3 regions of the Streptomyces sp. NPDC004266 genome follow, and region 2 is predicted to be linked to each of the others. Evidence: riboswitches for the same ligand, from Rfam matches in the RefSeq annotation. Region 2 holds a riboswitch; each other region holds the start of a gene.

Region 1 (9,465 bases), on a different contig from region 2:
CAGAATCGTCGCATCAAGATCGAAGACTCCCTTGCCCGCTGGCGGGACGAGATCGGTGTACCCATCTACTTCGCCTTCTACCGCGAAGGCGAGATCGAGCTCGTCGCCGTCGCCGACACCCCCTCCGCCCCCGCGGTGGAGGAATGGGCCGACTTCCGCGAGACCGCGCACGCCCATGCGATCGGGCAGTGCCTGCTGAGTCAACTCGATCTGAAATCTCGTCAAGACCACCTCGACCGCCACCCGGTGGAGGCCATCACTCCGTACACGGTGCGTAATCGCCGTGTCCTTTTGGAGCGTTTGGATGGTTTGGGGCGAATGGAGCCCCTGGTGGAGCGGCAGGAATATGCGCTGGGCACGGTCTGTGCCGCAATCCCCGTCACCGCGGGCTCCATGGCGGCCGCGGTGGCGATTTCCCTCCCTCTTCACCAGGAAGAACGGTTGCTCCCCGCAGTGGAACGACTACGCAAAGAGATCGGAAGGCTCTTCGGTTCCCTCGCGCTCTCTATCAGTATCTGAAAAATCACTCCTTGTGATCTGCTAGTGCTTACAGCACGATTGCGTCAAGAGGGCCATGGGGGATCATTCCTGGCCGTTTAGGTCACAGCTTTCAGCCCCTGTGTTCACACAACTGCTTCATCTACTGCGGGGTACACGATGCGAGAGTCGGTTCAGGCCGAGGTCCTGATGAGCTTCCTCGTCTCCGAGGAGCTCTCCTTCAAGATCCCGGTCGAACTCCGGTATGAGACCCGGGATCCCTACGCGGTGCGGATGACCTTCCACCTTCCCGGAGACGCCCCTGTGACCTGGGCGTTCGGGAGGGAACTGCTGCTCGACGGGATCAACCGGCCGAGCGGGGACGGCGACGTGCACATCGCCCCGACGGAGCCCGAGCGGCTCTCGGACGTCTCCATCCGACTCCAGGTGGGCGGCGATCGCGCGCTGTTCCGTGCCAGCGCGCCGCCGCTGGTCGCCTTCCTCGACCGAACGGACAAGCTGGTTCCGCTCGGCCAGGAACGGACCCTCGGCGACTTCGAGGACCACCTGGAGGCCGCACTGGGCCGGATCCTGGCCGAAGAGAACGCCGGCCCCGCCTGAGCCGGCCCCGCGCGAGCCGACCCCGCCTGATCCGGCCCGATCCCCCAGGACGGCGGTTCACTTGGCGCGGCGGCGCCGACCTCCCCGTACCACCGCCGGCTTCCCGCCCCCGGACGCCGGACGGTCGGCGGAGACCACCAGGGCCGCGAGCGCCGTGGTGACCGGAACGGACGCCACCAGACCGATCGAGCCGACCAGGGTCCGGACGATCTCCTCGGCGACCAGTTCGCTGTTGGCCACCGTGCCCATGCTGCTCTGGGCGATGGAGAAGAGCAGCAGCAGCGGCAGGGCGGCACCCGCGTACGCCAGCACCAGCGTGTTCACGACCGAGGCGATGTGGTCGCGGCCGATCCGGATCCCTGCCCGGTACAGGCCGCGCGGCCCCATGCCCGGATCTGCCTGGTGCAGCTCCCAGACCGCCGACGTCTGAGTGACCGTCACGTCGTCGAGCACGCCGAGCGAACCGATGATGATCCCGGCGAGCAGCAGGCCGGACATGTCGATCTCCGGGTACAGACCGTGGATCAGGCCGGTGTAGTCGTCGGTGTTGCCGCTGAGCGCCGTCCAGCCGATGAAGAGCGAGCCGAGCAGACCGATCAGCAGCAGCGAGATCAGCGTGCCGAGCACGGCGACCGAGGTGCGGGCCGAGAGCCCGTGGCACATGTAGAGCGCGATCAGCATGATCGCGCTCGATCCGACCACCGCGACGACCAGCGGGTTCGACCCCTCCAGGATCGCCGGCAGGATGAAGTAGGTGAGGATGAGGAAGCTCACGGCGAGTGCGACGAGCGCCATCACTCCCCTCATCCGGCCGACCACCACGACCGCGACGGCGAAGATGCCGGCGAGCAGCGCCAGCGGCACCTTGCGGTTCACGTCGGTCACCGAGTACTGCAGGTCGTGCGGGGCGTCGGGGGCGTACGCCACCACCACGCCCTGCCCCTCGTGCAGTTGGCGCGGCGCGTCCGGCTGCACGATCTCGACGAACCTGCGTCCCTTGTCCGGACCGCTGGTGACCTCGACCGTCGCCTTCTCGCACTGCCCCTGCCGGGCGTCGACGGCCTCGCGCCCCTCCGGCGTGGAGGTGTCGCCGGTCGGCGGGACCTGAGCGGCGTTCACGGTCTTGCAGTCGACGTGCTCGACGGAGACGACCTGGCCCTGCTGGGTCTGCCGGTCGAAGCCCACGCCGGTGCGCTCGTGCGCCGGGGTGCCGCCCGGCCACAGGACCGCGAGTCCGACGAGGACGGCGGTGGCGAAGGGGATCAGGATCGCGGCGATGACCTTGCGCAGATGCCGCGAGACCGGGGCGGCGGGTCCATGGCTGTGGCTGTGTCCGTGCCCTCCTCCGGATCCGTGACCGTGTCCGGATCCGGCTCCGTGTCCGTGTCCGGGGTCGTGGGCGTCGTGGTGTGGCTCGAGGGGCTGCTGGGGGGAAGTCACCGGCCGATCATCGCAAGAACGACGGGGGCCCACTGTTCAGCACGCCAGGGAGGGCGCTAGCGTGGTGGCACCTTTGCACACGCGGGAGCTCGGAGCACCGGGCTGAGAGGGCGCTGATCACCGTACGCGCGTACGGGAAGAGGCTGCGCCGACCGCCGAACCTGTTACCGGGTAATGCCGGCGTAGGGAGATCGGTCTCATGACCATTCAGGATGCACGCACGCCTGCCTCCGACCAGAACCAGGCCGACGGGCAGGAGCGCACGCCGGGCTGGCACAAGGGGTACGTCCAGGGATCGCGCCCCGACCTCCGGGTGCCCGTCCGCCAGGTGCACCTCACCAACGGCAAGGACGTCACGCTGTACGACACGTCCGGTCCGTACACCGACCCCGCCATCGACACCGATGTCCGGCGGGGCCTTCCGCCGCTGCGCGAGAACTGGATCATCGCGCGCGGCGACACCGAGGAGTACGCGGGCCGCCCGGTCCGCCCCGAGGACGACGGCATCAAGCACACCTCCCCGCGCGGCGGTGGGCTGAAGAACCTCGACGCCGTCTTCCCCGGCCGCCCCCGCCTGCCGCGCCGCGGCCGCGACGGCCAGGCGGTGACCCAGCTCGCGTACGCCCGCCGGGGCGAGATCACCCCGGAGATGGAGTACGTCGCGATCCGCGAGAACGTCTCCCCCGAGGTCGTGCGGGAGGAGATCGCCGCGGGCCGCGCCGTGCTGCCGGCGAACGTGAACCACCCGGAGATCGAGCCGATGATCATCGGCAAGCGGTTCCTGGTGAAGGTCAACGCCAACATCGGCAACTCCGCCGTCACCTCCTCCATCGAGGAGGAGGTGGAGAAGATGACCTGGGCGACCAAGTGGGGCGCCGACACGGTCATGGACCTGTCCACCGGCCGCAACATCCACACCACCCGCGAGTGGGTGCTGCGCAACTCCCCCGTGCCGATCGGCACCGTGCCGCTCTACCAGGCCCTGGAGAAGGTCGACGGCAGGGCCGAGGAGCTGACCTGGGAGATCTACAAGGACACGGTCATCGAGCAGGCCGAGCAGGGCGTCGACTACATGACGGTGCACGCCGGCGTGCTCCTGCCGTACGTGCCGCTCACCGCGCGCCGCAAGACCGGCATCGTCTCGCGCGGCGGCTCGATCATGGCCGCCTGGTGCCTCGCGCACCACAAGGAGAACTTCCTCTACACGAACTTCGAGGAGCTCTGCGAGATCCTGGCGGCGTACGACGTCACGTACTCGCTCGGCGACGGCCTGCGCCCCGGCTCGATCGCGGACGCCAACGACGAGGCGCAGTTCGCCGAGCTGAAGACCCTCGGCGAGCTCAACACGATCGCCAAGCGGCACAACGTGCAGACGATGATCGAGGGCCCCGGGCACGTCCCGATGCACAAGATCAAGGAGAACATCGACCTCCAGCAGGAGATCTGCGAGGAGGCGCCGTTCTACACGCTCGGCCCGCTGACCACCGACGTCGCGCCCGCGTACGACCACATCACCTCCGGCATCGGTGCCGCGATGATCGCCTGGTGGGGCACGGCGATGCTCTGCTACGTCACGCCCAAGGAGCACCTGGGCCTGCCGAACCGCGACGACGTGAAGACCGGCGTCATCACGTACAAGATCGCGGCGCACGCGGCGGACCTGGCCAAGGGTCACCCGGGCGCGCAGGAGTGGGACGACGCGCTCTCGGACGCGCGGTTCGAGTTCCGCTGGGAGGACCAGTTCAACCTGGCGCTCGACCCGGACACCGCGCGCGAGTTCCACGACGAGACGCTGCCGGCGGAGCCCGCGAAGACCGCGCACTTCTGCTCGATGTGCGGCCCGAAGTTCTGCTCGATGAAGATCTCCCAGGACATCCGGCGTGAGCACGGCGGTACGCAGCAGGAGATCGAGGCCGGCATGGCGGAGAAGTCGAAGGAGTTCGCGGCTTCGGGCAACCGGGTCTACCTGCCGCTGGCGGACTGACACCGGGCAGACCGACGAGCGCGCCGCTCCGGGAGGGGAAGGGGCCTCCCAGAGCAGCGCGTCGTCACCGGTCCGGGCCCTGTCGCCCGCCGGCCCGCTGGTCGCTCTGCCTGATGCCGCGTACCTGGAGGTGATCGCTAGGCTCCGCGTCATGAAGGTTCGGAAGGCGATCGTGTCTGGGCTGCTGGGTCTCACCGTCCTGGCGGGTTGTGGCGTGACTGGTGTCTGGGCCGTCTCCGGGGGGCTCTACGGCTGCACCTTCAGGGACGAGGAGCTGGCAGACGAGCTGGCGACGTTCGCCATCCTCGATGTCCGCCCGCCGGATGCACGGAAGTCGGGCGAGCGCTACTCGGATTGTGACGAGGACGACGGCTTCGCCGCCGCCGGTCAGCACTATGAGCACATGGGTGCCCGTGAGGATTTGCTCGCCTTCTACCGTGCCATGGCGGCGAAGGGCGGATGGCAGCCGGACCATGACAGGCGCGATGACGGCCTGTGTTTCTCCAAGCCGTACGGAACCGTCACCGCTTATCTGTCGGTGTGGTTCCCGAGCTCCTACGACATGGAGGGGGAGCCTCGGGCGAATGCCATGGAGTACGGCCTGGATGTGACTGCGAGCCACGATGGCTCGGCGTGGTGCTGACGGCCCGGCAGTGAGGAACGGCTGATCGGGCGGCCCCCGGCCCGCCGTTCCTCAGGGCGCCGCCGGGTCCGGCGCCGCCGGGTCCGGCGCCGCCGGATCCGGGGGCGCCGCGGCGGCGAGGGCGTCGCGGAGGAAGGGGAGGATGCCGCGCTCCAGGAGGGCGCGGCGCCAGGCCTCCCTGGCGAGGGAGAGTTCGTCGTCGGCCGCGGCGGCCCCGTCCGCCGCGGCCGGCCGGTTGCGCAGGGCGGTCACGAGGAGGCCGACGCCCGCGGAGAGCAGGCCGGCGGCGGCGAGGGCGGCGAAGACGAGGCCTGCCGTCAGCAGGGTCTCGCCGAACGCCAGGGTGGGCGCGAGGGCGTGCAGGACCCCGCCGACCAGCAGGAATATCGCGGCGGCGGTGCCCGCGAGGACGGGCAGCAGCACGGTGACGACGGCGACGACGCCGGCGCCCGCACCGGTGTCCGCGCCCGGTTCCGCCGGGGGCGTCCGGGTCCCGAGGGCCGCCCGGTTCTGCTCGCGGACCTTCACGAAGTGGTCGTACTCCAGGGCCGCGGCGGTGGTGATGAGCGCTGTCGCGTTCATCGTCATGGCGCGCAGCTGCACGACCGTGAGCCTCGTTCCGATTCCGGCGAGATCCGGACGTGCGTGGGCGGTGCTCAGTGCGTCGTCGAGGACCCGCTCGTACTCGGCGCGGTCCTCGGTCAGCAGGTGCGGAGCCACGTTCATGTGCATCCCCCGATGCGCCGTAGGCCCGGATCAGCCGTGGGAAGCGGCCGGTCGGGCGGAAACGGAGGAGAGCCTGCTACGGATGACCCGATGGTATTGCGGCGACACCACGGCCTGACAGGGTCTTTCCGGAAATCGACTTCCCCGGATGCGCAGCGTTATGCGTCAGCCGTTCAGGGGGAGTTGGACGACCAGTAGCTTTCCGGCCATGGTCACTCCGCCGTCCATGGCGATCGCGAGACCGTCGGCGTACACGTGCGGTCCGTCGACGACCGGGCCCGCGCTGTCCTCGCCGTCCTCGGCGCCGACCTGGCCGAGGAGGTACGGGATGGGGCTGTGGCCGTGCACGATCCGGCGGCCGCCGTAGGTGGCGAGCAGTTCCTGGACGGCCTGAGGGCCGCCGTCGTCGCGGAACGCGAAGCGCTTGGTGAACTTCCGGAAGACGTCCCAGACCTCGTCGGCGTCGTTCCGGTTGAGGATCTCGTGGACCGTGTCGTTGACGTCCTCGATGGTCTGGCCGTATTCGAGGTACGCGGTGGTGTCGGAGTGCACGAGGAGGTGGTCGTCCTCGCGCACCACGGCGTCGAGCCGGGACATCCACTGGAGGTGGACGTCCTGGAGCCGGTCCATGTCGTGCTTCTGGCCGCCGTTGAGCAGCCAGGCGGCCTGGAAGGTGGCGGTGCCCGCGCCGGAGTTGACGGGGGTGTCGCCGAAGCGCTTGGCGCCGATCAGCAGCAGCTCGTGGTTGCCCATGAGGGCCTTGCAGTAGCCGCCGGCGGCGGCGGCCTCGGCGGAGAGGCGCATGACGAGGTCGATGACGCCGATGCCGTCGGGGCCGCGGTCGGTGAAGTCGCCGAGGAACCAGAGCCGGGCGTTGCCCGCGGACCAGCCGCCGTTCTCGTCGATGAGGCCCTGGGCGCGCAGGGCGGCGAGGAGCTCGTCGAGGTAGCCGTGGACGTCGCCGACGACGTAGAGGGGGCCGGGTCCGTCGCCGTTCGCGGGCTCCGGGGCGGGGGCCGGTTCGGGGGCGACGGGGACCTGGACGGTGTCGCCGCGGTTGATGACGGGGAGGTCGCGCTCGGTCGGGGTGTACCCCTCGGGCGGCTCGCTCCCGGGGAAGGCGTTGCCCGGGTGGCCGGTGGCGACGGAGACGATGGAGGAGCCGGCCGGGGCGGCGTACGCCGGGGCGAGGCGGTGCCCCAGGTGGAGGGTCGGATCGGCGGGCATGGGGGCCGTCGGCGGCGTGGCGGGCACGGGTGCCTGCGGCGCGGCGGCCGGAAGAGGTGCGGCGGGCGCGGGTGCCTGCGGCGTGGCCGGGAGCTGTGCGGCGGGCGGGGCGGCCTGCGGAGGGGTGGCGGGCGCGCCCGGGGGCGCCTCGGCCGGGAGGGCCTCGACCGGCGGGGTCGGCACCGGGACGGCCTCGACCGGGGAGGGGGCGACCGGGGGGAGGGGTTCGGCGGACGCCGGGTACGCGGGGGGAGCCGGGCGCTCGCCCGGAGCGGGCTCGCCCGGCGGGGCCGTCGGCGGTTTCTCCGGGGACGGCGGCTCGGCGGCGTGGCCCTGCACGGGCACGCGGGCGTACGGCGGTACGCGGAAGTCACGCAATGTCGCCGTGCGCACCACGGGCTCCTGACCGGCCCCCTGAGTCATCGACCCCTCCACCACCGTCGCGATGCCCTGCACATCGCGGACCGGCCTGGTCGGGGTGGTCCGCGGTGTCGTCCGCCCATCATAGGAATGAGGGCCCTTCCGTGTGACGCACCAGGGGTGGTGAATCCGGGTTCACTCCGGGTTCTCCGATTGTTTCGCCCGAATTGTGAAGGTCCAGTCCAGGGGTGAACCCGGTGCGGCGATCGGTTTCCCCGTCCCCGCCCACGGGCAGGGACGGGGACGGCGGTTCGGATGGCGGCGGGTTCGACGGGCCGCCGCCCGTGGGGTCAGTCCTTTGCCGGTGAGCGTGGCGGGCTGACGGTGGTGCGTGGCGAACGCCGCTGTGAGGAGGTGCGGACGATGAGTTCGGTCGGTATCACCCGTTCGACCGGACCGTCGGTGTCGATCCCTTCGATGGCGTCGATGAGGAGCTGGACGACGGCCGTGCCGATCCGGCGCGGCTTGAGCGAGAGCGTGGTGATGGGCGGTTCGGTGGTGGCGTAGACGGTCGACTCGCTGCAGCAGACCAGCAGCAGGTCGTCCGGGACGCGCAGTCCGTAGCGGCGGGCGGCCGCGAGGAGGTCGGTTCCGTTGGGGTCGAAGAGGCCGTACACGGCGTCGGGCCGGTCCGGGCGGGCGAGCAGCCGGTCGGCCGCGACGGCGCCCGCGCACGGGTCGTGCGCCGGATAGGCCTCGTAGACGGGGTCCTGGCCCACCCGTTCGCACCAGTTGAGGTACGCGGTGGTGGACAGGCGGGTGTACGTGTCGGTGGTGGTTCCGGTGAGGAGGCCGATCCGGCGGGCGCCGGCGGCGGCGAGGTGGTCGAGCAGGTCGAGGACGGCGGCTTCGTGGTCGTTGTCGACCCAGGCGGTGACCGGGAGGGTGCCGGCGGGGCGTCCGTCGGAGACGACGGGCAGGCCCTGGCGGACCAGTTCGGTGACGACCGGGTCGTGGTCGGAGGGGTCGATGACGACGGTGCCGTCGAGGGCGACGTTCGACCAGACGTCATGGCGGGAGGTGGCGGGGAGGATGACCAGGGCGTAGCCCCGGGCGAGCGCCGCCGACGTGGCTGCCCTGGCCATCTCCGCGAAGTACGCGAATTCGGTGAAGGTGAAAGGTTCATCCCCGTACGTGGTCACGGTCAGGCCGATGAGTCCCGACTTGCCGGTACGGAGCGTGCGGGCCGCCGCGGATGGGCGGTAGCCCAGCCTGTCGGCGACCTCGCGGACGTGGCGGCGGGTGGCGTCCGGGAGTCGGCCCTTGCCGTTGAGCGCGTCGGAGACAGTCGTGATGGAGACCCCGGCGGCGGCGGCCACGTCCCGGATGCCTGCCCGGCCCTGCCGGCTTCCCCGGGTCTGTGCCCGGCTCACCTGGTGCTTCCCTGCTGCTGTCATGGCGAGCCGATAGTAGGGCGATGAGGGGCGGTCGGGACGGTCGCATATGCAGGCGTTGACAGGCACGTTTCTGCATGATCAAAGAAGCTCAAGGGCCGCTGAATCAAAGGTAGTTAGGGATTCTGACGTGCGATCTATGGCGATCGAACGGCGTAGGCCTGGCGAGGGGTCGAGGTCTCGAAGAGGTCTCAACTCACCTCTACGGGGGATGCGCGCCACGGCGCCCGCCACCGGCGCACGCCACCCTGTCGCGCGCCCCTCTCCGCCGGGGCGCGGGCGGCTCCCTCTTCCGGGGCGCGAGCGCCCCCGTGTCCACAGCGTGTCCCTCCTGTTGTCCACAGCCCATTCGCAGCGGCGGCGAATCCTCTTAAGGTGAGGAGTATTGGCGGTACGGACGGTCGAGGAGGCCACACTGTGAGCGAGACCAGCGGGACGAGCACCGGCAGCCCCAGGCTGCGCGCCGAGCTGGACGGTGTCCCCACCTACAAGCCGGGCAAGCCGGCCGCCGCGGGCGGTCCCGTGGCCTTCAA
Region 2 (9,465 bases):
GTCAGCATCTCGTAGAGGACGACACCGCAGGCGTACACGTCGGCGCGGGTGTCGGCGGTGCCGTGCTCGATCTGCTCCGGCGCGAGGTACGAGACCGTGCCGAGGACCGCGCCGGTCGTGGCCGTCGCCGAGCCCACGGCCCGCACGAGACCGAAGTCGGCGACCTTCACCCGGCCGTCGTCCCCTATCAGGACGTTCTCCGGCTTCATGTCCCGGTGCACGAAACCCGCCCGGTGCGCTGCGCCCAGCGCGGCGAGCACCGGCTCCAGGATGTCGAGCGCGGCACGGGGCGAGAGGGCGCCGCGCTCGCGCAGGACGTCGCGGAGGGTGCAGCCGGCGACGTACTCCATCGCCAGGTAGACGTACGCGCCCTCGGCGCCCTGGTCGAAGACCCCGACGACGTTCGGGTGCGCGAGCCGGGCCACGGACTTCGCCTCGCGGATGAACCGCTCGACGAAGGCGGCGTCGGCGGCGAGGGCCGGGTGCATCACCTTGAGCGCGAGGACGCGGTCGAGGCGGGTGTCGACGGCCCGGTAGACGGTGGCCATCCCGCCGACGGCGATGCGCGCGTCGACGCGGTAGCGGCCGTCGAGCAGCCGCCCGACGAGGGGGTCCTGAAGGGTCGTGTCCACGGCGACGAGTCTACGAGCCGGGGGCGGGGGGCTCGTGCGGTCGGGGCGGGACTGCAGCGCACCTGTGACGCGCCCGACCGGGCGGCGCCCCGGCTCCCGCCCGCGGGGCGGTGCCCCCGACCACCCGCCGTGTGGGCAGTCGTCCCGCCCCAGCGGAACGCCTGCCCACAACGGGGTGCGGGGCCGGGTGGGTCAGAAGGCTGGGCGTTCCGGGTCCAGGTGGGCCCGGCCCGTGGCCGGGGAGGACGCGGAGGCGAAGTGGCGCCGGGGAATGCGCCCCGCCCGAAAGGCCAGCCGCCCCGCCGAGACCGCGTGCCGCATCGCCGAGGCCATCAGCACCGGCTCCTGCGCCCGCGTCACCGCCGACGCCAGCATCACCGCCGCGCACCCCAGTTCCATCGCGAGCGCCACGTCCGAGGCGGTCCCCGCGCCCGCGTCGAGGATCACCGGGACCTCGGCCCGTTCGACGATCAGCTGGAAGTTGTGCGGGTTGCGGATGCCGAGTCCGGAGCCGATGGGGGAGCCGAGCGGCATGATCGCCGCGCAGCCCGCGTCCTCCAGCTTCCGGGCCAGGACGGGATCGTCGTTGGTGTAGGGGAGGACGACGAAGCCGTCGTCGACGAGGGTCTCGGCCGCGGCCAGGAGCTCCTCGCCGTCCGGCAGGAGGGTGCGCTCGTCGGCGACGACCTCCAGCTTGATCCAGTTCGTGCCGAGCGCCTCCCGGGCCAGGCGGGCGGTGAGGACGGCCTCGCCCGCCGTGTAGCAGCCCGCCGTGTTCGGCAGGACCCGGATGCCGAGGCGTTCCAGGACGGAGAGGACCGAGCCCTGGACGGTCGGGTCCAGGCGCCGCATGGCGACCGTGGTGAGTTCCGTACCGCTGGCGGAGAGGGAGCGTTCCAGGACGTCGAGGCTGGGGGCGCCGCCGGTGCCCATGATGAGGCGGGAGGAGAAATCCGTACCGCCGAGGGTGAACACGTCGTCGGACATTCCGGTCAGCCTCCCTGCACCGCGGTGAGGACCTCCACCCGGTCGCCCTCGCCGAGCAGCGTCGTGGCCCACTCGCCGCGCGGCACGACCGTCTCGTTGAGCGCCGCCGCGACGCCCGAGGGGGCCGTGGTCAGGGTCGCCACGAGGGCGTCCAGGGAGAGGGGACCGGAGAGCTCACGCGACTCTCCGTTCACGGACACGTTCATGCGGGCTGCTCCTGTCGTGCGGGGGAGAAACGTCGGGGGGTGAAGGGGCGTGCCTCGTCGGGGAGGGCGCCGGTGGTCAGCGCCTCGGCCATGGCGTCGCCGGTGACGGGGGTGAGCAGCACCCCGTTGCGGTAGTGGCCGGTGGCCAGGTGCAGACCGGGCAGGTCGGTGGGGCCGAGCAGCGGCGCGTTGTCGGGGGAGCCGGGGCGCAGTCCGGCCCGCGTCTCGGTGAGCGGCAGCTCGGTGATGCCCGGGACGAGCTCGTGGGCGTCGCGCAGCAGCTCGTACACCCCGCCCGCCGTCACCGTGGTGTCCCAGCCGAGCTCCTCGCTGGTGGCGCCGACGACGAGCTCGCCGTTCTCGCGGGGCACCAGGTAGACGTGGCTGCCGCGGACGACGGCGCGGACGGTGCGGGAGAGGAAGGGGGCGTACGCGGGCGGCACCCGCAGCCGGAGGACCTGGCCCTTGACGGGGCGGACCGGCGGCAGCACCTCGTCGGGCACGCCCGCGAACCGCCCGCTGAGGCTGCCCGCGGCGAGGACGACCTGGTCGGCCGTCAGCTCCTCGCCGTCGGCGAGCACGGCGCCGCGCGCCCGGTCCCGCACGACCGTGAGCCGCTCCGCGAGGGTCCGGTGGAAGACGACCCCGGCCCGCTCGCAGGCGCGCAGGAGCGCGGCGGCCAGGCGGCGCGGGTCGACCTGGTGGTCGCCGTCGACCCGCAGTCCGCCCCGGACGCCGGGTGCCAGCATGGATTCGAGCCGGCGGCACTCACGGCCGCTGAGCCATTCGGAGACGAGCCCGCAGCGGGTCTGCAGGGCGTGCAGTTCGCGCATGTGGGCCCGGTCGTCGGCGTCGAGGGCGACGGCGAGGGTGCCGCAGGCGCGGTAGCCGACGTCGTGGCCGGCGGCCTCCTCCAGTTCGGCGACGAAGCCGGGGTAGCGCGCGGCGGAGGCGAGGTTGAGCCCGAGCAGGGTCTCCTCGCCGTAGTGGAGTTCGGTGACGGCGGCGAGCATGCCGGCCGCGACGCGCGCGGCCCCGCCGCCCGGGTCCGGGTCGACGACGGCGGTGCGCAGTCCGCGCTGCGCGGCCCGCCAGGCCGTGACCAGGCCGATGACGCCGCCTCCGACCACGAGGACGTCGGAGACACGGACACGAGAAGAACGCATGGGCGTCCAGCCCCTCCCTTCGCCGGCATGACCCGGATCAGGTTCGTACGGTCGGAGGCCGTCCCAGCCTCCCTCTCAGCCCGGTGCGTCCGGGCTCCCGCGAGTGCTTTACGCCCGCCAGACTAGCCCGCGCCGCCGGGCGGGCCACAGACCCCTCCCTCACCCCTCCTTTCCTGACGATCCGTCAGATGCGTAAGGTGGTCGGGTGAGCGAGCAGAAGCAGGCCCAGCAGCACGTCGTGATCGTCGGCGCCGGAATGGCGGGCGTCCAGACCGCCGTCGCCCTGCGCGAGCAGGGCTTCACCGGCCCCGTGACCCTCATCGGGGCCGAACCCCACCAGCCCTACGACCGGCCGCCGCTCTCCAAGGCGATCCTCCTCGGCAAGGCCGAGGACTCCGCCTTCGAGATCGACTTCGAGGACCTCGGCATCGAGCTCCGGCTCGGCCTGGACGTCACCGGACTGCGCGCCGCCGACCACGAGATCGACACCGAGGCCGGACCCGTCGCGTACGACACCCTGGTCGTCGCCACCGGCGCCCACCCCGTCACCCTGCCCGGCACCGACGGCGTCCCCGGCGTCCACCTGCTGCGCACCCTCGACGACGCCGTGCGCCTCGGGCCCGTCCTGGAGCGCCGCCACTCCGTCGTGGTCGTCGGCGCCGGCTGGATCGGCGCCGAGTTCGCCACCGCCGCGCGCGAGGCGGGCTGCGCCGTCACCGTCGTCGAGGCCGCCGACCGCCCCCTCGCGGGAGCGCTGCCCGCCGAGGTCGCCGCCCCCATGGCCGAGTGGTACGGGGCGAGCGGCGCCGAACTCCTCACCCACGCGCGCGTGGACACCGTCGAGGCCGGTGAGCCCGGCCGCGTCGTCCTCGCCGACGGCCGCGAACTGCCCGCCGACGCCGTCGTCGTCGGCATCGGCGCCCGCCCCGCCACCGGCTGGCTCACCGGCTCCGGCATCGCCCTCGACCCGAGCGGCGCCGTCACCGCGGACGACCGGCTGCGCACCTCCCTGCCCGATGTGTACGCCGTCGGCGACTGCGCCTCCTTCCCCTCCGCCCGCTACGGGGAGCGGCTCCTCGTCCACCACTGGGACAACGCGCTCCAGGGGCCCCGCGCGGTCGCCGCGGCGATCACCGGCACCGCCGACGCGCCGTACGACCCGGTGCCGTACTTCTGGTCCGAGCAGTTCGGCCGCTTCGTCCAGTACGCGGGACACCACGCGGACGCCGACGAGCTGCTGTGGCGCGGCGACCCGGCCGACGAGGCCTGGTCCGTGCTCTGGCTGCGGGCCGGCGTGCCGGTGGCCCTCCTCGCGGTCGGCCGCCCGCGCGACCTGGCCCAGGGCCGCAGGCTGATCGAGGCCGCCGTGCCCGTCGACCCCGAGCGCGCGGCGGACCCGTCCGTCCCCCTGAAGGCGGCAGCCCGGTAGGGCCCGACTACCGGCTGTCAGTCCGGGATGGCAGGCTTGTCCTGTGACCGAGATTGACGTAAAGATCGATGCTCTCGTCCCCGCCTGGCTCAACCTGCCCGAGATCGCGGAGATGCTCGATGTCGAGGTGACGCGCGTGCGGCAGCTGGTCAAGGAGGGCCAGCTCATCGCCGTGCGCCGCGGACCGAACAACGCGCTGTACGTGCCCGCCGCCTTCATCCAGGGCGACAAGGTCGTCAAGGGTCTGGTCGGGACCCTGACGCTGCTGCGGGACGACGGCTTCACCGACGAAGAGATGCTGGAGTGGCTCTTCACTCCGGACGAGAGCCTGCCGGGCACGCCCGCGCAGGCGCTCGGCGAGAACCGCGGCACGGAGGTGAAGCGCCGCGCCCAGGCGCTCGCCGTCTGACGCGTCCGCGCCGACGTACGCACGCACCGAAGACACCACCAGCGGGTGTCGCGGCGCCCGCCCCTCAGGGGCCGGGCGCCGCGGCATCGGCACGAGAACGGGGGGAACCCGCCCATGTCCACGCCTCGCGAGCGACTCGCCGACGCCCGGCTCTACCTGTGCACCGACGCCCGGAAGCGCCAGGGCGACCTGCCGGACTTCCTCGACGCCGTGCTCTCCTCCGGCGTGGACGTCGTGCAGCTCCGCGACAAGGGCATGGAGGCCGGTGAGGAGCTGGAGCACCTCGCCGTCTTCGCCGACGCCGCCCGCCGGCACGGCCGGCTCCTCGCGGTGAACGACCGGGCCGACGTCGCCCACGCCATCGGCTCCGACGTCCTCCACCTCGGCCAGGGCGACCTGCCCGTCCCCGCGGCCCGCGCGATCCTCGGCGACGAGGTGCTGATCGGCCGCTCCTGCCACGCCGAGAGCGAGGTGGCCGCGGCCGCCGCCGAGCCGGGCGTGGACTACTTCTGCACCGGCCCCTGCTGGCCCACCCCCACCAAGCCCGGACGGTACGCGCCGGGGCTCGGCCTCGTGCGGTACGCGGCGGAGCTGGCCCAGGACCGGCCCTGGTTCGCCATCGGCGGCATCGACGAGACCAACCTCGACGAGGTCCTGGACGCGGGCGCCCGCCGGATCGTCGTCGTCCGCGCCATCACCGAGGCCGCCGACCCGGCCGCCGCGACGGCCGCCCTCGCCAAGCGCGTCCGCGAGCGCGCCGAAGCCTGAGCCGCACGCCCGCGGGGGCCCGGCGCGCCCGGCCCCGTCCGGCGGCCGTCCGACCTCCGTCCGACAGCTGTCCGAAAAGGTGTCCACCACTCGGACGGGGTGTACGCGGTTCCCTGGACCGCGTCTAACCTGCCGGTATGGCCCTTGGTACCGCTTCCGTCCGATCGGACCGTGCACGCACGGTCCGCGAGATCCTCGCTGCCGGTGACACGTCGTACTCCTTCGAGTTCTACGCGCCCCGCACCGAGAAGGGCGAGCAGGTCCTCTGGAACGCCATGCGCCGGGTCGAGGCGGTCGGCCCCAGCTTCGTCTCCGTGACCTACGGCGCCGGCGGCTCCACCCGCGGCGGCACCGTCAAGGCCACCCAGAAGATCGCCTCCGACACCACGCTCACCCCCGTCGCCCACCTGACGGCCGTCGACCACTCCGTCGCCGAGCTGCGGAACATCCTCGGCCAGTACGCCGACGCGGGCATCCGCAACATGCTCGCCGTCCGGGGCGACCCGCCGGGCGATCCGCTGGGCGAGTGGATCGAGCACCCGGAGGGCGTGAAGTACGCCGCCGAGCTCGTCCGGCTGATCAAGGAGTCGGGAGACTTCTGCGTCGGCGTCGCCGCCTTCCCGGAGATGCACCCCCGGTCCACGGACTGGGACACGGACATCCGGCACTTCGTGGACAAGTGCCGTGCGGGCGCCGACTACGCGATCACCCAGATGTTCTTCGACCCGGAGAACTACCTGCGGCTGCGCGACAGCGTGGCGAAGGCGGGCTGCGAGACCCCGATCATCCCCGAGGTCATGCCCGTCGTGAACGTGAAGACGCTCGACCGGCTGCCCCAGCTGAGCAACGCCGTCTTCCCCGCGGACGTGAAAGAGCGCATCCTCGCCGTCAAGGACGATCCCGCCGCTGTACGCTCCATCGGTATCGAGTTCGCGACGGAGTTCTGCGCGCGTCTGCTCTCCGAGGGTGTCCCCGGACTGCACTTCATCACGCTCAACAGCTCCACCGCGACGCTCGAGATCTACGAGAATCTCGGACTGCACCAGCAGTCGTGACCGGTCGTACCCGCCCCGACCCGCGGCGGTGACCGTGGAGAGGGGCGGCGGGGCATGGGGTGGACGGTCCTCTACATCGCGTTCGGCGTGGTCGCACTGTGGCTGCTGGGGGAGGTGCTCCTCCAGTACAAGGCGCGGCTGCGCTGGCGCCTGCTCGCCTTCGGCGGCTTCCTCTGCGTGGTCCTGGGCGTCCTGCTGCCCTCGGTCCTCGTCATCGTCGCCGGAGCCGTGGCCTTCGCCGTCGGCCAGACCTATGTGACGCTCTCCTTCCGCCGCGGCTTCTCCACCGGCTGGGCGATCGGCGGCAACCCGGGCGCGAGCCGTCGCCGCAAGGCCGCCGCGCCGGCCGGGGCCGGACCCACCCTGGAGGTCACCGAGCTCTCGTACGACACGGTGGACGGCGGGTACGGCACGGAGGACGGGGCCGGTCACGACGGGCACCCGGAGACCGCCGCCGAGACGACCGCGGTCTACGAGCCCCAGCCGATGCCCGAGGACACCGGCCAGTACGGCGTCTACGACACCACCGGCCAGAGCGCCGGAGCCGGATACGGCACGGGGTACGACCCCTACGCCTCCGCGTACCAGCAGCCCGGGTACGAGCAGAACTCCTACGAGCAGCCCGGCTACGAGCAGCAGCCGGCCTACGACTACGGCGCCGCCGGGCAGCAGCAGTACGCCGCGTACTCCGACCCGTACATCGGCCCGGGCACCGACGGCCAGCAGTACGGCTCCTACTACGGCGACCCGTACGCCCCCTCGTACGCCTACGACACCCCGCCCGGCGGCGTCTGGGTCCCGCAGCAGCGCGACACCGAGCAGGCCCCGCAGCAGCCGCAGAGCCCGTACGGCTACGAGCAGCCGCACCCGGACGACCAGTACCGCTACTGACGACCAGTACCGCTACTGAGGACCCGGCCCCCGCGGCTCCTAACGGGAGCCGCGGAAGTCCGCCCCCTCCACGATGAGCCCGGCGACCAGCGCGCCGGACATGCCCGCGTGGGCGAGCCCGCCGCCCGGGTGCGACCAGCCGCCCGCGAAGTACAGGCCCGGCAGCGGGGAGCGGTTGGCGGCCGGGAGGAGCCGGCCGTCCGCCCCGGCCAGCGCGGGTCCCGGCACCTCGGCGGCGCCCGTGTCCCGCCGGACGTCCTCCGGGGTGCGGACGTGCCGCCACAGCAGCCGCTCCGCGAGCCCCGGCACCGCCCGCCCGGCCGCCTCGACCATCCGGTCGGCGAAGGCCTCCCCGTCCCGGCCGGGGGAGGTGCGCACGGTCGCCGTGACCGTCACCGACTCGTGGTCCCCGTCCGGGCGCAGCGCCGGGTCGTCCGGGCGCAGCACGGTCACCGTGGGCCGCCCGCCCTCCGCGTGCACGACGGTCCGGTGGACGGCGTCCGCCTCCCGGGGGCCGCGCAGGGCCAGACAGACCGTCATCCGGCCCGTGCCGTTCGCCTGGTGGCGAGGGACGTCCGGGCCGTGGTGGAGCGCGGCCACCGGGGCCCCGGACACCACGTGGTCGGCCTCGACGGTCTCGCCGCCGGCCGTCCGCACCCCGGCCGCCCGGCCGCCCTTCTCCACGACGGCCTCGACGGGCGCGTCGAACACGAACTCCACGCGCCGCTTCCGGCACCGCTCGTACACCGCGTCGGCGAGCGCCCGCAGGCCCCCGCCCACGTACCAGCTGCCGAAGGTCTGCTCCATGTACGGCAGGACGGCGGCCGAGGCCGGGGCGGTCGCCGGGTCGAAGCCGTACGACCACGCGTACGCGTCGAGGAGGGCCGCGAGCCGGGGGTCGCGCAGCTCCCGCGCCCCGACCTGGGCGAGCGTCGTCGTCGGGCGCCGCAGCAGACCCGCCTTCAGGGCCGGGTACGGCTCACGGGACAGCGGCGCCGGGTCCGCCGGCTGCGGCTCCTCCAGGAGCGGGCGGCGGGTCCGGTCCCAGGCCTCGCGGGCCCGCGTCAGGAAGTCGCCCCAGCGCTCGCCCGCGCCCGCGCCGAGCGCGGCGTCCAGGGCGGAGACCGTGCCGGCCCGGGAGGCGTTCGGCAGGTCGACGCGGGTGCCGTCGGCGAAGACGTGACGGGCCGCGGGATCGACCTGCGTCAGCGCGACGCACTCCTCCAGGGGCTCCTTGCCGGTCTTCACGAACAGGTCCCGGTAGACGGCGGGCAGGTGCAGCAGCCCGGGGCCGGTGTCGAAGGCGAAGCCGTCGCGCGCGAAGCGGCCGACCGCGCCGCCGTACGTCGACGTCTTCTCGTAGACCGTCACCGCGTGTCCGGCGACCGCCAGTCGGGCCGCCGCCGCCATGGCGCCGAGTCCCGCGCCGATCACCACAATCCGTGCCATGCGGACGAGACTATCCGGCGCCCCCGGCACCGCCGGAGGGCAGGCCGGGCCCGGTCAGAAGTGGTCCGAGCCGTCGTCCGGCGGGGCGTGGACCCGTGGTCGCGCCCCCGGCGCCGCGAGCCGTCCCTCCTCCCGGCGCCGCGACCAGCGCCGCCAGCCGCGGCGGATCTGCTTGGCCAGGAAGACCAGTATCGCCAGGCCCGACAGGAGCAGGACGGCCGCGACGACCGACGCCGCCACGGGATGGAAGAGGGCGAAGGTGACGATCGCCGCCACCCCGAGGTCCTCCGCCAGGCTCAGCACGATGTTCGAGAACGGTTCCGGCGAGGTGTTGACCGCCATCCTCGTCCCGGCCTTGACGAAGTGGCTGAGCAAGGCCGTCGAACCGCCGACCGCACCCGCCGCCAGCTCCGGCAGCGAACCGTTCTGCCCGGCGAGCAGGGCGCCGACCACGGCCCCCGCGACCGGCCGGA
Region 3 (9,465 bases), on a different contig from region 2:
ACGTACGCCATCACCCGCATCCGCGGCGCCATGATCGACGAACTCCGCGCCCTGGACTGGATCCCGCGCTCGGTCCGCCAGAAGGCCCGCAACGTCGAGCGCGCCTACGCCACCCTCGAGGCCCAGCTCCGGCGCACCCCCTCCGAGAGCGAGGTCGCCGCGGAGATGGACATCACGCTGGAGGAACTGCACGCCGTCTTCAGCCAGTTGTCCCTGGCGAACGTGGTCGCCCTGGAGGAGCTGCTGCACGTCGGAGGCGAGGGCGGCGACCGCCTCTCCCTCATGGACACCCTGGAGGACACGGCCGCCGACAACCCCGTCGAGGTCGCCGAGGACCGAGAGCTGCGCCGACTGCTCGCCCGCGCCATCAACACGCTCCCCGAACGGGAGAAGACCGTCGTCACGCTCTACTACTACGAGGGCCTGACCCTCGCCGAGATCGGCCACGTCCTCGGCGTCACCGAGAGCCGCGTCAGCCAGATCCACACCAAGTCCGTCCTGCAGCTCCGCGCGAAGCTGGCCGACGTCGGCCGCTGACCTTGCGCCCGGTCGTACAGTGGAGCCGTGCCCAGGATTCGAGCGGCCTCGGTGGCCGAGCACCGGACGATGCAGCGCGGCGCCCTCCTGGACGCCGCGCGTTCCCTGCTGTCCGAGGGGGGTACGGAGGCGCTGACCTTCCCCGCCCTCGCCGAGCGCACGGGCCTGGCCCGCTCGTCGGTCTACGAGTACTTCCGGTCCCGCGCCGCCGTCGTGGAAGAGCTCTGCGCCGTCGACTTCCCCGTCTGGGCCGCCGAGGTCGAGGCCGCCATGGCCGGCGCCGAGACGCCGCGCGGCAAGGTCGAGGCGTACGTCCGCACCCAGCTCGGCCTCGTCGGGGACCGGCGCCACCGGGCCGTCGTCGCCATCTCGGCGAGCGAACTGGACGACGGCGCCCGCGAGAAGATCCGCGCGGCCCACGGCGGCCTCGTCGCCATGATCGTCGAGGCCCTCGCCGCCCTGGGCCAGCCCCAGCCCCGCCTGGGCGCCATGCTCCTCCAGGGCGTCGTCGACGCCGCCGTCCGCCGCATCGAGCTCGGCGCGGCCGAAGACCCCGCGGACATCGCCGAGGCGGCGGTCACGATGGCCCTCCACGGCGTCGCCGGCCCCCGGGCCTGATCGACGGGGCGCCCCCCGGCCGATCGGCCGGGTGCCCCTCGACCGGCAGGGCGTCCCTCAGCCGGCGGGGAGCGGAAGCAGGCGCGACGGGGCCCTTCTCGTCAAGAGGAGGGGGTTCAGGTACTCCTCGCCCCTGAGGAGACCCCAGTGGAGGCAGGACACGGGGCAGTGGGCGCCCTCCGCGACCCGGGCGATCGGCGTGCCCGGCGACACCCGGGTCCCGGGCCGCACCAGCGGGGCCACCGGGCCGAAGGTCGTGCGCAGCGGGGGAGCGCCCGTGCCCGACAGGGTGAGGGTGACGACGCCGCGGCCGCCCACCGGGCCCGCGAAGGTGACCGTGCCCGCGGCCGGGGCGAGCACCGGGGCGCCCGGGGGCGCGGCGAGGTCGACACCGCGGTGACCGGCGGCGTACGGGCCGGCCGGGGGGAGCCAGCCGCGGAGGATCTCCGGCGGGGGCGGGCCCACCGGCCACAGGAGGGCCAGGGCGAGGAACAGGGTCGTCAGAGGCATGGGGGAAGGCTCCCCCGGCCGCCCGGGGCCCGAGAGGCACGGCCGGCATCTGTGGATCGTTCGCCCGTTGTGGACAGCGCCGTCACCCAGTGCTCCCGGGGTCCCGTACACTTCCTATGGCGACTCGGGTCACCGGGTCGACTTCGCACGCCCCGCCACCTGTCTCTCAGGCGGGTGGCAGCGCCTTTCGGTCCCTCTGGGGCATGGCGCGCCGGGGCGTCAGGAACACAAAACCGAGAAAACCAAGGAGATGGCCATGGCCGTCGTCACGATGCGGGAGCTGCTGGAGAGCGGCGTCCACTTCGGTCACCAGACCCGTCGCTGGAACCCGAAGATGAAGCGCTTCATCTTCACCGAGCGCAACGGCATCTACATCATCGACCTGCTCCAGTCGCTGTCGTACATCGACCGCGCCTACGAGTTCGTCAAGGAGACCGTCGCGCACGGCGGCTCCATCATGTTCGTCGGTACGAAGAAGCAGGCCCAGGAGGCCATCGCCGAGCAGGCGACGCGTGTCGGCATGCCGTACGTCAACCAGCGTTGGCTCGGTGGCATGCTCACCAACTTCTCCACCGTCTACAAGCGTCTGCAGCGCCTCAAGGAGCTCGAGCAGATCGACTTCGAGGACGTCGCCGCCTCGGGTCTCACCAAGAAGGAGCTCCTGGTCCTCTCCCGCGAGAAGGCCAAGCTGGAGAAGACCCTCGGTGGTATCCGCGAGATGCAGAAGGTGCCCAGCGCCGTCTGGATCGTCGACACCAAGAAGGAGCACATCGCCGTCGGTGAGGCGCGCAAGCTCCACATCCCGGTCGTCGCGATCCTCGACACCAACTGCGACCCCGACGAGGTCGACTACAAGATCCCGGGCAACGACGACGCGATCCGCTCCGTCACCCTGCTCACCCGCGTGATCGCCGACGCCGTCGCCGAGGGCCTCATCGCCCGCTCCGGCGCCGCGACCGGCGACTCGAAGCCGGGCGAGAAGGCCCAGGGCGAGCCGCTCGCCGAGTGGGAGCGCGACCTGCTCGAGGGCGAGAAGAAGGCCGACGAGGCCGCCGAGGCCCCCGCCGCCGAGGCCGCCCCGGCCGAGGCCGCCGCCGAGGCTCCGGCCGCGGACGCCGAGCAGGCCTGACCCTCCAGGACCTTCGGGTGACGACGGCGGGGGCCCACGAAGCCCCCGCCGTCCACCCGTGGACCCGCCCGATCTTTCAGACTTCGAGAGAGAAACAGACTCATGGCGAACTACACCGCCGCTGACGTCAAGAAGCTCCGCGAGCTCACCGGCGCCGGCATGATGGACTGCAAGAAGGCCCTGGACGAGGCCGACGGCAACGTCGACAAGGCCGTCGAGGCGCTCCGTATCAAGGGTCAGAAGGGCGTCGCCAAGCGCGAGGGCCGCTCTGCCGAGAACGGCGCCGTGGTCTCCCTCATCGCCGACGACAACACCTCCGGCGTCCTCGTCGAGCTGAAGTGCGAGACGGACTTCGTCGCCAAGGGTGACAAGTTCCAGGCCGTCGCCGCCGAGCTGGCCAAGCACGTCGCCGCCACCGCTCCGGCCGACATCGAGGCCCTGCTCGCCTCCGAGATCGAGGCCGGCAAGACCGTCCAGGCGTTCGTCGACGAGGCCAACGCCAACCTCGGCGAGAAGATCGTCCTCGACCGCTTCGCGCAGTACGCCGACGGCTTCGTCTACGCGTACATGCACCGCACGATGCCGGACCTCCCGCCGCAGATCGGTGTCCTCGTCGAGTTCGACAAGGCCGACGCCGACGTCGCCAAGGGTGTCGCCCAGCACATCGCCGCCTTCGCGCCGAAGTACCTCACCAAGGAGGACATCCCGGCCGAGGTCGTCGAGTCCGAGCGTCGCATCGCCGAGGAGACCACCCGCGCCGAGGGCAAGCCCGAGGCCGCGATCGCCAAGATCGTCGAGGGTCGCGTCAACGGCTTCTTCAAGGACGCCACGCTGCTCGGCCAGCCGTACGCCCTGGACAACAAGAAGTCCGTCCAGAAGGTCCTGGACGAGGCCGGTGTCACCCTGAAGCGCTTCACCCGCATCAAGGTCGGCATCTGAGTCCGTACGCGAACAGCGACGGACACCGGACCCCGGTAGGGTCTGAAGCAGTCGGCCGCGCACGCGCAGGACGACCGCAGATCTGACGAGGAGGCCATTGCCGTACGGGATACCGAGAGGACCCAAGGCAATGGCCTCCTTCGTATGTGCACGAGGAGATCTCCATGAACCAGGGCGCCGTACAGGGCGACGACAACAACGGCAAGAAGGTCGGCCGCTACATGCTGAAGCTGTCCGGAGAAGCCTTCTCCGGCGGCACCGGCCTGGGCGTCGACCCCGACGTCGTGCACGCCATCGCGCGTGAGATCGCGGCCGTCGTCCGCGACGGCGCGGAGATCGCGATCGTGATCGGCGGAGGCAACTTCTTCCGCGGTGCCGAGCTCCAGCAGCGCGGCATGGACCGGGCCCGTTCCGACTACATGGGCATGCTCGGCACGGTGATGAACTGCCTCGCCCTCCAGGACTTCCTGGAGAAGGAGGGCATCGACTCCCGCGTCCAGACCGCCATCACCATGGGCCAGGTCGCCGAGCCGTACATCCCGCTGCGCGCCGTGCGCCACCTGGAGAAGGGCCGCGTGGTCATCTTCGGTGCGGGCATGGGCATGCCGTACTTCTCCACGGACACCACCGCCGCCCAGCGCGCCCTGGAGATCGACGCCGAGGCCCTGCTCATGGGCAAGAACGGCGTGGACGGCGTCTACGACTCCGACCCGAAGGCCAACCCCGACGCGGTCAAGTTCGACGCCCTCGAATACGGCGAGGTGATCTCCCGCGACCTCAAGGTCGCCGACGCCACCGCCATCACCCTGTGCCGGGACAACAACCTCCCGATCCTCGTCTTCGAACTGCTCACCGAGGGCAATATCGCTCGCGCGGTGAAGGGTGAGAAGATCGGCACGCTCGTGAGCGACCAGGGCACCCGGGCCTGACCCGAACCGGGGAACCGCCCCGCAAGGGGATGGACAGAGCCCTGCCGGTCGTACACCGTGCAGGACACAACGCGACGACACGCAGGAGCAAGTGGTGATCGAAGAGACCCTCCTCGAGGCCGAGGAGAAGATGGAGAAGGCCGTCGTGGTCGCCAAGGAGGACTTCGCCGCGATCCGCACCGGCCGTGCGCACCCGGCGATGTTCAACAAGATCGTGGCCGACTACTACGGTGCCATCACCCCCATCAACCAGCTGGCGTCCTTCTCCGTCCCGGAGCCGCGCATGGCCGTGGTGACGCCGTTCGACAAGAGCGCCCTGCGCAACATCGAGCAGGCCATCCGGGACTCGGACCTCGGGGTCAACCCGAGCAACGACGGCAACATCATCCGGGTGGTGTTCCCCGAGCTGACCGAGGAGCGCCGCCGGGAGTACATCAAGGTCGCCAAGGGCAAGGCCGAGGACTCGAAGATCTCGATCCGCTCGGTGCGCCGCAAGGCCAAGGAGACCATCGACAAGCTCGTCAAGGACGGCGAGGTCGGCGAGGACGAGGGCCGCCGCGCCGAGAAGGAGCTCGACGACACCACCGCGAAGTACGTCGCGCAGGTGGACGAGCTGCTCAAGCACAAGGAAGCCGAGCTGCTCGAGGTCTGATGAACGACTCTTCCTGGGGGGCCCCGGCCGGTTCCGGCCGTGGGGGACCCGACCAGGGGCCCGCCCCGGCGGGTCCCGCATACGATCGGCATCAGGCGGCGCAGACTCGGCCCATGCCCATCGTGCCCGACGTTCCCGCCGGCGGATTCCAGGACGGTCACGACCGGGGGGCCGCTCACCCGAGCGGTCCCCTGTTCCGTGACGAGACGCCGCACGAGCACCCGCAGGAGCCCATGTCCAGCCCCACCCCGCCTCCGCCGCCGGAGCCACGGCAGAAGAAGAGCGCGGGCCGCGACCTGGGCGCGGCCATAGGGGTCGGGGTCGGTCTCGGTGCCGTCATCATCGCGTCGCTGTTCATCTGGAAGCCGGCGTTCGTCGGGGTGATAGCGGTCGCCGTGGTCGTCGGCCTGTGGGAGCTCGTCTCCCGCCTCCAGGAACGCAAGGCGATCAAGGCTCCGCTGGTCCCGCTCGCGGTCGGCGGCGCGGCGATGGTCGTCGCCGGCTACGTCCGGGGCCCCGAGGGCGCCTGGGTGGCGATGGCCCTGACGGCGCTCGCGGTGCTCGTCTGGCGGATGACGGAGCCGCCCGAGGGCTATCTGAAGGACGTCACGGCGGGGGTCTTCGCCGCGTTCTACGTGCCGTTCCTTGCGACCTTCGTGGCGCTGCTGCTGACCGCGGACGACGGGGCGCAGCGGGTGCTGACCTTCCTGATCCTGACCGTGGTCAGCGACACCGGGGCGTACGCGATCGGCTGGCGCTTCGGCAAGCACAAGCTGGCCCCGCGGATCAGCCCCGGCAAGACCCGGGAGGGTCTGGTCGGCGCGGTGACGTTCGCGATGGCGGCGGGCGCGCTGTGCATGGAGTTCATGATCGACGAGGGCGCCTGGTGGCAGGGTCTGATCCTCGGCCTGGCGGTGGCGGCGAGCGCGACGCTCGGCGACCTCGGCGAGTCCATGATCAAGCGCGACCTGGGCATCAAGGACATGGGCACGCTGCTGCCGGGCCACGGCGGCATCATGGACCGGCTGGACTCGCTGCTGCCGACGGCGCCGGTGGTGTGGCTGCTGCTGGCACTGTTCGTCGGAACGGCCTGATCGGCGATTTCACGGGGAAGGGCCCGCCGTCCGGTCGACGGCGGGCCCTTCCCCGTACGTCTGCGACACTGGTACCACCATGCCCAAGCCCGGAGAACTCACTTTCGTCGCCCCCCGCGGAGCCAAGAAGCCGCCGCGGCACCTGGCCGACCTCTCGCCCGCCGAGCGGAAGGAGGCCGTCGCCGCGATCGGCGAGAAGCCCTTCCGCGCCAAGCAGCTGTCCACGCACTACTTCGCGCGGTACGCGCACGACCCCGCCGAGTGGACCGACATCCCGGCCGCCTCGCGGGAGAAGCTGGCCGGGGAGCTGCTGCCCGACCTGATGTCCGTGGTGCGGCACATCTCGTGCGACGACGACACCACCCGCAAGACCCTGTGGCGGCTGCACGACGGCACGCTCGTGGAGTCGGTGCTCATGCGCTACCCGGACCGGGTGACCATGTGCATCTCCTCGCAGGCCGGCTGCGGCATGAACTGCCCGTTCTGCGCGACCGGGCAGGCGGGGCTCGACCGGAACCTGTCGACCGCCGAGATCGTGCACCAGATCGTGGACGGCATGCGGTCCCTGCGGGACGGGGAGGTGCCCGGGGGACCGGCGCGGCTCTCCAACATCGTCTTCATGGGCATGGGCGAGCCGCTCGCCAACTACAAGCGCGTGGTCGGGGCGATCCGCAGGCTGACGGACCCCGAGCCGGACGGCCTCGGGCTCTCGCAGCGCGGCATCACCGTCTCCACCGTCGGCCTCGTGCCCGCGATGCTGCGCTTCGCCGACGAGGGCTTCAAGTGCCGTCTCGCGGTCTCGCTGCACGCCCCGGACGACGAGCTGCGCGACACCCTGGTGCCGGTCAACACCCGCTGGAAGGTCCGCGAGGTCCTCGACGCGGCCTGGGAGTACGCGGAGAAGTCCGGGCGCCGGATCTCCATCGAGTACGCCCTCATCCGGGACATCAACGACCAGGCCTGGCGCGGCGACCTGCTCGGCAGGCTGCTCAAGGGCAAGCGGGTCCACGTCAACCTGATCCCGCTGAACCCGACGCCCGGTTCGAAGTGGACGGCGTCCCGCCCGGAGGACGAGAAGGCCTTCGTCGAGGCGATCGCCCGCCACGGCGTGCCGGTGACCGTGCGGGACACCCGCGGCCAGGAGATCGACGGCGCCTGTGGACAGCTCGCGGCCGCCGAGCGCTGACCTTGTAGTCTGAGCTCGAACACATCTCCATATTCCGACAGGGGAGCGCCACAGCGCTGAGAGTGCGGTAACCGTAGACCGCAGACCCTCTGAACCTCGCCCAGGTCATTCTGGGTAGGAAGTTCGGTCGTAACTCAAGCTGTTGCGCCCTGCCCGCGTCCGCCGGACGTGGGCAGGGCCGCGTCTCTTCCTGGTCACACCCAGGAGGAAAACCAGTGAGCATCAAGAAGGCCGCTGCCGCCGCGATCGTCGCGGCGCTCGGCGTCACCGGCCTGGCCGCGTGCGGCACCGACGACGTGCGGGGCGCGGCCGGCAAGACCGACCAGCCCGCGCCGAAGACGGTGACGCTGGTGAGCCACGACTCCTTCAACGCCTCCAAGGAGGTGCTGGCGGACTTCACCCGGCAGACCGGCTTCACCGTCAAGGTGCTGAAGAGCGGCGACGCGGGCGAGGCCGTCAACAAGGAGATCCTGACCAAGGGCTCCCCGCAGGGCGACGTCTTCTTCGGCGTCGACAACACGCTGCTGTCCCGCGCCCTCGACAACGGGATCTTCGTCCCGTACGAGGCGAAGGGCCTGGACCGGGTCCCGGCCGCGTACCGGCTCGACAAGGAGCACCGGGTCACCCCGATCGACTCCGGCGACATCTGCGTCAACTACGACAAGAAGTACTTCGCGGACAAGAAGCTGGCGCCGCCGGTCACCTTCGACGACCTCGCGAAGCCGGCGTACAAGGACCTGCTGGTGGTGGAGAACCCCGAGCGGTCCTCCCCGGGCCTGGGCTTCCTCCTCGGCACGGCCGCGAAGTACGGCGACGAGGGCTGGCAGGACTACTGGAAGAAGCTCAAGGCCAACGGCGTGAAGACCGTCGACAGCTGGGAGCTCGCCTACAACCAGGAGTTCTCCGGCTCGGCCGGCGGCAAGCAGGCCAAGGGCGACCGGCCGCTGGTCGTGTCGTACGCCTCCAGCCCCCCGGTCGAGGTGCTGTACGGCGAGCCGCAGCCGAAGGTGGCGCCCACCGGCGTCTCCACCGGCACCTGCTTCCGGCAGACCGAGTTCGCCGGCCTGCTGAACGGCGCGAAGAACCCCGAGGGCGGCAAGGCGCTGATCGACTTCCTGATCTCCAAGAAGTTCCAGGAGGACATGCCGCTCCAGATGTTCGTCAACCCGGTGGCGAAGGACGCGGCCCTGCCGGAGCTGTTCACCAAGCACGGCGTGGTGATCGAGAAGCCGGAGACCATGGCGCCCGAGAAGATCGCCGAGAAGCGTGACCCGTGGATCCAGCAGTGGTCGTCGCTCGTCCTGAAGTGACCCGCGACCTCCGGGGGAGCGCGACGAGGCTGGGGCTGATGGCCCTGCCCGTCGCGTTCTTCGGGGTCTTCTTCGCCTGGCCCGTCGTGTCCATCGTGGACCGGGGACTCCGCCCCGACGGCGCCTGGCGGTTCGGCCGGATCGGCGAGACGCTGAGCCGGCCGGACATCCTCGACGTGCTCGGCTTCACCGTCTGGCAGGCGCTCGCCTCCACCGGGCTCACCCTCCTGGTGGCGCTGCCCGGGGCGTACGTCTTCGCCCGCTTCGACTTCCCCGGCAAGAGCGTGCTGCGGGCCGTCGTCACGGTGCCGTTCGTGCTGCCGACCGTCCTCGTCGGCACGGCGTTCCTGGCGCTCGTCGGCCGGGGCGGGCTCACCGACGAGCTGTGGGGGCTGCGGCTCGACACCAGCGTGTGGGCGATCCTCCTCGCGCACGTCTTCTTCAACTACGCGGTCGTCGTCCGGACCGTCGGCGGCCTCTGGTCGCAGCTCGACCCGCGCCAGGAGGAGGCCGCCCGGGTCCTCGGCGCCTCCCGCTGGACGGCCTGGCGGACGGTGACGC

Evidence for each region. A riboswitch is a leader RNA that binds a small molecule or an ion and turns the genes downstream of it on or off. The one in region 2 is predicted to bind thiamine pyrophosphate.
Region 1: another riboswitch for thiamine pyrophosphate. It lies ahead of thiC (phosphomethylpyrimidine synthase ThiC); the one in region 2 lies ahead of thiO (glycine oxidase ThiO).
Region 3: another riboswitch for thiamine pyrophosphate. It lies ahead of ACFYUZ_RS24575 (thiamine ABC transporter substrate binding subunit); the one in region 2 lies ahead of thiO (glycine oxidase ThiO).

What each region holds. Positions count from the first base shown of each region.
Region 1 is NZ_JBIAMM010000002.1:475,146-484,610, forward strand. It holds gene ACFYUZ_RS06950 (IclR family transcriptional regulator) at 1-519, shown strand, start outside; gene ACFYUZ_RS06955 (SsgA family sporulation/cell division regulator) at 658-1,098, shown strand; gene ACFYUZ_RS06960 (YibE/F family protein) at 1,156-2,538, opposite strand; TPP riboswitch at 2,610-2,744, shown strand; gene thiC (phosphomethylpyrimidine synthase ThiC) at 2,738-4,522, shown strand; gene ACFYUZ_RS06970 (hypothetical protein) at 4,674-5,165, shown strand; gene ACFYUZ_RS06975 (hypothetical protein) at 5,217-5,891, opposite strand; gene ACFYUZ_RS06980 (metallophosphoesterase) at 6,057-7,541, opposite strand; gene ACFYUZ_RS06985 (LacI family DNA-binding transcriptional regulator) at 7,829-8,935, opposite strand; gene hisC (histidinol-phosphate transaminase) at 9,350-9,465, shown strand, end outside.
Region 2 is NZ_JBIAMM010000001.1:678,013-687,477, forward strand. It holds gene pknB (Stk1 family PASTA domain-containing Ser/Thr kinase) at 1-632, opposite strand, end outside; gene ACFYUZ_RS03035 (thiazole synthase) at 825-1,619, opposite strand; gene thiS (sulfur carrier protein ThiS) at 1,625-1,825, opposite strand; gene thiO (glycine oxidase ThiO) at 1,822-2,991, opposite strand; TPP riboswitch at 2,989-3,102, opposite strand; gene ACFYUZ_RS03050 (NAD(P)/FAD-dependent oxidoreductase) at 3,248-4,420, shown strand; gene ACFYUZ_RS03055 (Rv2175c family DNA-binding protein) at 4,464-4,829, shown strand; gene thiE (thiamine phosphate synthase) at 4,944-5,597, shown strand; gene metF (methylenetetrahydrofolate reductase [NAD(P)H]) at 5,735-6,652, shown strand; gene ACFYUZ_RS03070 (hypothetical protein) at 6,707-7,543, shown strand; gene ACFYUZ_RS03075 (phytoene desaturase family protein) at 7,583-8,992, opposite strand; gene ACFYUZ_RS03080 (DUF4126 domain-containing protein) at 9,047-9,465, opposite strand, start outside.
Region 3 is NZ_JBIAMM010000010.1:264,718-274,182, forward strand. It holds gene whiG (RNA polymerase sigma factor WhiG) at 1-537, shown strand, start outside; gene ACFYUZ_RS24535 (TetR/AcrR family transcriptional regulator) at 589-1,155, shown strand; gene ACFYUZ_RS24540 (M23 family metallopeptidase) at 1,213-1,665, opposite strand; gene rpsB (30S ribosomal protein S2) at 1,922-2,794, shown strand; gene tsf (translation elongation factor Ts) at 2,897-3,733, shown strand; gene pyrH (UMP kinase) at 3,898-4,662, shown strand; gene frr (ribosome recycling factor) at 4,757-5,314, shown strand; gene ACFYUZ_RS24565 (phosphatidate cytidylyltransferase) at 5,314-6,408, shown strand; gene rlmN (23S rRNA (adenine(2503)-C(2))-methyltransferase RlmN) at 6,488-7,594, shown strand; TPP riboswitch at 7,624-7,733, shown strand; gene ACFYUZ_RS24575 (thiamine ABC transporter substrate binding subunit) at 7,810-8,904, shown strand; gene ACFYUZ_RS24580 (ABC transporter permease) at 8,943-9,465, shown strand, end outside.